4 regions of the Nostoc sp. UHCC 0252 genome follow, and region 1 is predicted to be linked to each of the others. Evidence: riboswitches for the same ligand, from Rfam matches in the RefSeq annotation. Region 1 holds a riboswitch; each other region holds the start of a gene.
The links. A riboswitch is a leader RNA that binds a small molecule or an ion and turns the genes downstream of it on or off. The one in region 1 is predicted to bind cobalamin.

Region 1 (2,201 bases):
ACATCAGTAACCTGTTCGCCTGGCGGTGTGGCTGGACGATTTATCATGACAACCTTCACACCCAGTTCTCGCGCCGCCATAATTTTGGGTTTTGTCGCATCGCCACCGCTATTTTTACTCACGATGGTATCAATATTATGATGAATCAGGATTTGCCTTTCATTATTGAAGGTAAAAGGCCCGCGATCGCACAAAATCCTTCCTGGCGGTACTAAAGCATCATCAGTAGGGGGATCAATCATCCGCATCAGAAACCAAATTTTCTCGCAGTGGGCAAAAGCGGCGAGTTCTTGTCTGCCAACTGTCAAAAATACTCGCTGTGCCTGATTTTGTAGAGATGCGGCGGCAGCTTCAACACTATCGACTTCAATCCAGCGATCGCCACTTTCTTTTTCCCAAGGCGGACGTATTAACATTAAACGAGGTATTCCGACTTCAGTTGCAGCATCTGCCGCATTAAAGGAAATTTGACTAGCAAAAGGATGGGTTGCATCAATTAACAAGTCGATTTGCATTTGACGCAGATAGCTAGCCAATCCAGCCACACCACCGAAGCATCCAACCCGTAAATCGCCTAACGGAATTGAGGGTTCACGGGTGCGACCGGCTAGAGACGTGATTGCTTCTAACCCTTGAATAGTCGACAGTTTCGCAGCTAATTTTGCGGCATCTCCCGTACCACCCAAAATCAAAACGCGCATCATTAAGATAAAGGTGGAATTTTTGCTAAAATGCCCTTTTTCAAGGCTTCTGGACGCTCTGACCAAGGCAGTAAACCATCTGCTTTGACATAGTATTGACTAGCGCACTCTAGTACCGCAGATGCACTACCGTCAACGGCTAAATCACCAAATAAATATGTTAATTTGCCTTTAGCAGCAAAAGCAACTACACAAGAACGATTACAAGCACTCATGCATTCAACTTCTTTAATTGGAAATTCATCTCGTAAATCCCAATCTTGTGCAAGCTGCTGAAGTTGGTTTAAAAGTTTTTGACCACCGCTTTCACCTAAGCGTTTTCCCTCATGCCAAACGCTAGCGCAAGTTTTGCAAACAAATAAAGTATGGTCAGCAACACCCAAAGGATTCGTTGGGGAAATATTTACAGTAGTAGTCATCTGTACCTCGCAGATATGTGGAACTGGTAAATCTATTTCGGCGGGCATCCTGACTTACTCAATTTGAAATTTTAGATTACATCTCAAATTAGTTTACAGTTGCGGGACAGCGCCGGATTTGCACCGAACTTTCCCCGTTACCTCTGGTAGCTGCTCCCCACCAGAACCGAATAACCTTATCGATCATACACTAGGGTCATCTAAATAAAAGGATATTACCAAGAGTAAGGAGCAAATATCGTAACTTTGCCTAGCTCCACAAGTCAGATTACTGCGATATTGCATCATTCTTTAGAAGGCGAAATGAATTGCTTTTCTGAACCAAAATCCAGGCTTTGACTTTTAATCAATTGCGCTAAACCCGGTTTTTGCCACAGATACGAGGTGTCACATAATAAAGTTTGCTAGATTTAGGTTTTTTTCTTGCTCGATCCAAGAAGTATATGCTAACGTTAATATTCGTGTGGTTAAGGACGTATAGCTCAGTTGGTTAGAGCGCTACGTTGACATCGTAGAGGTCACTGGTTCGAATCCAGTTACGTCCATTTTAGATAATGTCCTTACCAGTACTGGCTACGATGTCAACGTAGCGCTCTAACCAACTTGTTTTCTCTCAGTTTTCTCTCAATCAATACTATTTTATCCTTAAAACAATGAAATAGGGGTAACTAGCTGATTTGAGAGAAGCTTATCATTTACCCATATTTTTATAACTTTTCGTTATCAATTGATAAAAATATTCTTGATTAGCTTATATATGCCTACCAGATTAGGGATTGAGCCATATTCGCCTATAGCACCTCTATTTTCAGTCCCATGTAGAATGCAAGCTTAAGTCTTATGTCGCTTGTTATAGCTAATTGTAGAGCTAGGTATTAAAGCTTAAATGCTATCAAAGCTAATCATTCAACAATAGAAACGTAAGAAACAATCATTCCCCAGTTTTATCGTTAGCAAGTACATAAATACTCATACTCACGCCATATTCGCCTGTACTCTCTCTGTCTTTAGTTTCATACCAATTAGCCAATTAAACCTCAAATTATCGATTACAGAGGCATATATTGGTGTTTTGCAGATA
Region 2 (2,201 bases), on a different contig from region 1:
GCGCGATCGCGAAAGGTTGCTACTCATAAGTATTAAATCCTGATTCAACACACACCTTTTAATAACGAGAGACGGGACGAGACACAGGTGATTTTATCTTACGAGGTGGATCGTAAAATAAATCAGGTCGAGTCCGCCAAATAAAGCTGAGTGCTACGACGGTGATCAGCGCTTCGCCAATGCCAATTACAATATGCCAAGAAGCCATCGCTGTCAAACCTACCATCAGAGGAACTGTTCCAGACACAGCTAGTTGTAAGGCACACACAACTGAAGCTACCATTACACTTGTCCAAGCAGCGATCGCCGCACCAATTGTCATACCCCGCAAGGTATCGCGCCCAGTAGCAAATCTGACTGTGCGATAGAGATAGTAACCACCAAAAGTCCCAATTAATCCCATATTAAAGATGTTGGCTCCTAAAACGGTCAGTCCACCATCTTGAAACAGAACAGCTTGCACGATGAACACTGCAACCATAACTAGCGAGCCAGCCCAGGGGCCTAATAAAGCTCCAGCTAGTGTTCCGCCTAAAAGGTGTCCAGAAGTGCCTCCTGGAATCGGGAAATTGATCATTTGCGCTGCGAAGATAAATGCTGCACAAACTCCCATTAAAGGTACAGCCCGTTCTTGGTATTCTGCCTGCGATCGCTTAGTCGCTACTGTAATTAGACTTAGGGCAATTATCCAGGTGATCAGGATAACGGGTAAGTTCAAAAAGCCATCTGGAATGTGTAGAGCTAGCGGCTGTATTACCCAGTACAGCCAGCCGAAGGACGAAGTACCCATAAATGGTATTGTTTCCATATTCTCAGAAGTGTCCTTTGCAGCCAGATTGTATTTAAACGTTTAGTTGTCTAGTAGACCACGTATTCTCTAAAAACTTCAATCCAGTGGGGGGGCATATTAAACCAATTCGCAATGGGCTTCGCCCCGCTACGCTAACGCAATTTCCGATTTGCAATTACGTTTTGTGACGGGGATTTGAATTAGGCATCAAAACGTGTTGCCCCTATTAGGCAGGGACTTAAACCCCCAAATTTTGTTAAATACAATCAATTTAGGTTGATAGGATTATTTTGTTCGCGGTCTTGATGCTTGAGCAATAGTGATATAGTTACTCCAATCGGTTCTGATGGGGAGCAGCCATTGGACGCAAGGGGGAAAGTCCGGTGTGAATCCGGCGCTGTCCCGCAACTGTGAGCCAAAATTAGGTGAGTCAGGATGCCCGCCGATGGGAACCAATTCGTTAACATAAATCTGCGAGGTACAGGTTATGAAAAGAAAAAAACAGGCGTTAGTTAGTCTAACCCTGATGGGAGTTATTAGTTTTTACTTGGTAGTTGGTTTCCCCAAACCCGCTTATGCTATGCACATTATGGAAGGTTTTTTACCAGTGCAGTGGGCGGTTTTTTGGTGGATTGTGGCATTACCATTTTTTTTATTAGGATTGCGTAGTCTGACTCGCATTACCCAAGCTAACCCGGAACTAAAACTACTACTGGGATTGGCTGGTGCTTTCACTTTTGTACTGTCAGCGTTGAAGATTCCTTCTGTCACAGGTAGCTGTTCTCATCCTACAGGGACGGGGTTAGGTGCGGTGCTGTTTGGCCCTCTCACCATGACGGTTTTAGGTAGCTTGGTATTGTTATTTCAAGCTTTGTTATTGGCGCATGGCGGCTTGACGACGCTGGGCGCAAATGCTTTTTCGATGGCGATCGCTGGCCCATTTGCAGCTTACTGGATATATAATCTGACAATTAAGCTGAGTGGTAAACAAAAAATCGCCATATTTTTAGCAACTGCGATCGCAGATTTACTAACCTACGTTATAACTTCTATTCAACTCGCCCTAGCTTTCCCTGCCCCCGTTGGTGGATTTATCGCTTCATTTACCAAGTTCGCCGGAATTTTTGCTATAACTCAAGTTCCCTTAGCAATTAGTGAAGGATTACTAACTGTGTTGGTATGGAACTGGCTGCAATCTTATAATCCTCAAGAATTGGAACTGTTGCAATTAATCAAGCGAGGAAATGGTAATGAGTCAATCTAAAAAAGGGTTGAGTAACTGGCTGTTGGTAGTAGCTGTATTAGCTTTAGCAGTTGCACCATTGATATTTGTGCGGAGTGGGGAATTTGGCGGTTCTGATGATCAAGCCAAAAAAGCAATTACTGAAATACAACCCGGATATCAACCCTG
Region 3 (2,201 bases), on a different contig from region 1:
ATTCAGCAGAAATTGATTCAGTAACAGTCGAACCACCAGCAACATATTTTGCAGTGTTGTATCTATATAAAGAACCGGGGGATAAGCCATTGCACGCCTTGGGTGCAGAACTCTGGCTGGGGCAAAAACCTGTTTGTCGCCTGGAACCAATTCACTGCTTTGGACTAACGGCTGGCAAGATCCGCGCCTATACAGATCAGGTGTTGCAGGCTTTTGCAAAACAATACAGTGTTTCACTATATCAATATAAGGATATGTTTGAGATTACCTCAAGCTACTGCCCAGTACGACCCTGCCCGTTACATCCAGAATCCTAGAGATGACCACATACCGCCAATTAACCATCTGGGATGTATTAGATGAGTTGTCCGAATCTCCACCAACTTCTTCTCTTGATGCTATGTGGGATTGTTTGGATGCCGAGCTAGAAAAACTACCCTTGGAGGCACAGCTATTAACCGCAGCGCTTGCCTTCAGTCAAATTGCGGATATTCTCAAGTCTCGTGCCGAAGTGCTGTTGCAAGATACCCGCGATCGCAATAGTCTTTTGGGGCCAATTATTAGCACCGATCTCTTTGCTGGTCTAGTGCGGACAACAATGCACCTCGATTTAGATGATTTGATTGAACCGCAAACACCACAAACCTTTAAACCACACGGCCCACACCAATTTTCATCTCCTACTGAGTTGGGTGATTCTGTAGCAGCACCTGTTGAAAAAGCGAATGTTTTGGCAATGCTTGATGAGGTGACAACTTTAGAAGATGTTCGCAATTTGGCATCAGATGAGGATGTGGAAAAATGGCATCGCGCGATCGCTAACTACCTGATAAATGTCAAAGATGAGATTTCTTTAGTTAAACTGCAACGTGTGTTGCAAATGCCGATGGTAGAAGTATGGTTAGGATTATTGCTGGGTGGGTTTACACTAGAACAGCGTGGTGATTTTTATCACAACCATAATGTCTGGGTGAAAAGCTCTCCTTCCTACTACCAATAACAATACATTCGCCATATAAACCCTCACAACAAGAGAAACCAGCACAAGGAAAATCTGGATTTGTTCCAGCAGTTGCCAGATGGGTGATCGAGCGCTCCAATGCTTGGATGGAGCGTTGTAAAATTCTAGTGAAAAACTTTGAACGAACTCTAGCTAGTGCCACTGCCAAACTCAACCTCTGTTTCATCAGGCTAATGATTAAGAGACTTGCAGACCCTTCCTAAGATGTCAAATGGGTTCTCTACGGCGCTGAGGTTCTGGTGAATACCTGATGAAGAGTGCTGCTCAAAATTAGTAATAGTGATATAGTTACTCCAATCGGTTCTGGTGGGAAGCAGCCATCGGACGCAAGGGGGAAAGTCCGGTGTAAATCCGGCGCTGTCCCGCAACTGTGAACCAAAATAAGGTGAGTCAGGATGCCCGCCGGTTAGAATCAATGCGTTTACATAAATCTGCGAGGTACAGATTATGAACAGAAAAAAACAGGCGTTAGTCAGTTTAACGCTGATGGGAGTTATCAGTTTTTACTTGGTAGTTGGTTTACCCAAACCTGCCTACGCCATGCACATTATGGAAGGTTTTTTACCCGTGCAGTGGGCAATTTTTTGGTGGATTGTGGCATTACCATTTTTTCTACTAGGATTGCGTAGTCTGACTCGCATTACCCAAGCTAACCCGGAACTGAAACTACTGCTGGGCTTGGCTGGTGCTTTCACTTTTGTGCTGTCAGCGTTGAAAATCCCTTCTGTGACAGGTAGCTGTTCTCATCCAACAGGGACGGGATTAGGTGCGGTGCTATTTGGCCCACTCACCATGACGGTTTTAGGTAGCTTAGTATTGTTGTTTCAAGCTTTGTTACTGGCGCATGGCGGCTTGACGACGCTGGGGGCAAATGCTTTTTCGATGGCGATCGCTGGGCCATTTGCGGCTTACTGGATATATAATCTGACAATCAAGTTGGGTGGTAAACAAAAAATCGCCATATTCCTAGCAGCTGCGATCGCAGATTTACTCACCTACATTATCACTTCTATCCAACTCGCCCTAGCTTTTCCTGCACCTGTTGGTGGGTTTATCGCTTCATTCACCAAGTTCGCCGGGATTTTCGCTATAACTCAAGTTCCCTTAGCAATTAGTGAAGGATTGCTAACTGTATTGGTGTGGAACTGGCTGCAATCTTATAATCCTCAAGAATTAGAAT
Region 4 (2,201 bases), on a different contig from region 1:
TTCCGGGACAAGATAGTGATAGTTAGTATCAAACCACTTGGTCATTTCCAAGGCGGGAATTCCTTCTTTACCTCGTGCCATTGTAAAGTAGCGTTCTAAGCCAGAAAGCTGTTGAAATCTTTCAGGAATTAGCCCAAAACGAAATGTCCAGTCAAGTACATGATCGTAGAGAGTTGTGTCTCCAATTCCAATATAATCAATTCCGGCTTCAAGTTGGGTTTTCCAGTTAGATTCCTCAACTTTTTGTATGGTTTGCAGTAATGATTCGGACTCTATATTACCACTCCAAAATGCTTCTAGCGCTTTCTTTACTTCCCGGTTTTTACCAATGCGGGGATAGCCTAATGTTGCTGTTTGAATCTGCATTACTTTCTGTTCCTTTTAAGATTAATGATTTAGGTACTAGAGATTGGAAACTGAGAAATTTTATCCAATCATCAATTAACAACAACTTATGTTTAATTTTGCCCACTTATTTAGTGGTGGAATCTTTGCTAAAATCCCTTTTTTCAAAGGTTCAGGTCGTTCTGACCAAGGTAATAAACCATCAGGCTTAGTATAATATTGAGTTGCACATTTCAATACAGCAGATGCACAGCCGTCAACTGGTAAATCGCCAAAGAGATAGGTTGATTTACCTTCTGCTGTAAAGGCAATGACGCAAGAATGGTTACAAGCACTCATGCATTCAACTCCCTGAATGTGGAATTTATTTCGCAATTCCCAGTTTTGTGCAAGTTGTTGAAGTTGCTTTAGTAGTTGTTCACCTTTACTTTCACCAACTCTTTTACCGTTTTGCCAAACGCTGGCGCAAGTCGTGCAAACAAACAAAGTATGTTGTTTATTGAGCATTAATTTTGAAGTTTGTAGAAAGAAGTCTGAATCGCAGATATGACAACTTTTTGCAGTCGTACAACTGCAACATAACGTGTCAATTTGGCAAAAATGATCTTGCAAAAGCTTTCACGCCAACAAAAAGCTAGCGCAAATGACAGTTGCACCAAAGCATAATTGCAATTATCAATAAACTGCCTATAATTTCACAGCCATGAGTAGTCTGTGGAGTATCTCTGGCACTATGAGAACGTGAAACTGATGTATCGTTGAAATATTTATGGCAATATTCACCTGTACCTCGCAGATGGGTATGAGTTTACGTGTTGCTTTCGGCGGGCATTCTGACTCACAAGGCGAACCTTGATTACAGCTGCGGGACAGCGCCGGATTTACACCGGACTTTCCCCCTTGCGTCTGATGGCTGACTCCCAACAGAACCGAGTTGATATTGGTCTAATAATAGCATGATTATGAATTTAATCATACTTAAACTGACTGGTTGCAATAGCTACCATTTGTTAGTGGGACTGAGACAAAAACAACCAAAAAAGAACCTCAAATCTATATACAGAAAGACTTTAACATCGTTTTGCTTAGTTTATTAATATATCTGAGGTTTGGGCTATTTTTGAGCATAAGGTGTATTTCCCTTACGCTGCATGGGTTTGAGACTTGTTTTTCCCTCAAAAATGTTTAAGTCCCGCTAAATACACAGTTACTAATAATTGATTCCTAAAATTTAAAAGAAGTCTTGGTTATGTCCACCAAGACTTCGGATATATTTATTCAACTTAAAACCTGAAGCCAACTTTTTATCCCAAATTGCTGAAATAGATTGCCCAAATGGTTCCTGTTACTCCCACAGCAATTAAAAGGTTAGTGAAAAACTTGCCTAATTCAGTTGATTCTCCCAGTACTTTATCATCTTGACCTGCACTGAAAAATAATGACCAGGCTTGGTTAACATTAATTGTTTCAAAGTTGTTGAAATTGGGGCGAAAAACAACGGGGCCAATTAAATCTTTTTTAGGGAAATCAAAATCAGTTTTCATAGCTATCCTCTGGTAATTTTATATCGGTTAATTGAGTGAAATTCTTCAATATTCAGATTTAGTTATAGGTTTGTCAGCCATCCAATCAAGCCGTGTCCTGTAACAACTTCTAGAGCTATGAGTGAGACAAAACCAATCATCGCTAAACGTCCGTTGAGTTTCTCGGCGTACTCGGTAAAACCTGCTCTTGGGGTTTGATCTACATAAACCTTTGGTTCGATTGCAAAGTTGTTGAGTTGACCAAGTTCGTTCATGGTAAAGCCTTTGCTTGTCATGTCTTTTTTCCTTTACTTGCTTATGTAATAAAATATA

Region 2: it holds a riboswitch for cobalamin, as region 1 does, so the genes downstream of both, VB732_RS08470 (energy-coupling factor ABC transporter permease) here and VB732_RS28660 (DUF1636 family protein) in region 1, are expected to answer to the same signal.
Region 3: it holds a riboswitch for cobalamin, as region 1 does, so the genes downstream of both, VB732_RS05300 (energy-coupling factor ABC transporter permease) here and VB732_RS28660 (DUF1636 family protein) in region 1, are expected to answer to the same signal.
Region 4: it holds a riboswitch for cobalamin, as region 1 does, so the genes downstream of both, VB732_RS05150 (DUF1636 domain-containing protein) here and VB732_RS28660 (DUF1636 family protein) in region 1, are expected to answer to the same signal.

The regions. Positions count from the first base shown of each region.
Region 1 is NZ_JAYGHE010000073.1:5,358-7,558, forward strand. It holds gene VB732_RS28655 (cobalt-precorrin-6A reductase) at 1-701, opposite strand, end outside; gene VB732_RS28660 (DUF1636 family protein) at 704-1,120, opposite strand; cobalamin riboswitch at 1,142-1,306, opposite strand; tRNA gene VB732_RS28665 (tRNA-Val) at 1,592-1,665, shown strand.
Region 2 is NZ_JAYGHE010000009.1:82,686-84,886, forward strand. It holds gene VB732_RS08460 (PDGLE domain-containing protein) at 1-27, opposite strand, end outside; gene cbiM (cobalt transporter CbiM) at 59-808, opposite strand; cobalamin riboswitch at 1,112-1,252, shown strand; gene VB732_RS08470 (energy-coupling factor ABC transporter permease) at 1,278-2,054, shown strand; gene VB732_RS08475 (energy-coupling factor ABC transporter substrate-binding protein) at 2,041-2,201, shown strand, end outside.
Region 3 is NZ_JAYGHE010000005.1:177,735-179,935, reverse strand. It holds gene VB732_RS05310 (hypothetical protein) at 1-317, shown strand, start outside; gene VB732_RS05305 (hypothetical protein) at 320-1,000, shown strand; cobalamin riboswitch at 1,303-1,443, shown strand; gene VB732_RS05300 (energy-coupling factor ABC transporter permease) at 1,469-2,201, shown strand, end outside.
Region 4 is NZ_JAYGHE010000005.1:146,828-149,028, reverse strand. It holds gene metE (5-methyltetrahydropteroyltriglutamate--homocysteine S-methyltransferase) at 1-366, opposite strand, end outside; gene VB732_RS05150 (DUF1636 domain-containing protein) at 442-852, opposite strand; cobalamin riboswitch at 1,151-1,294, opposite strand; gene VB732_RS05145 (hypothetical protein) at 1,650-1,889, opposite strand; gene VB732_RS05140 (high light inducible protein) at 1,952-2,164, opposite strand.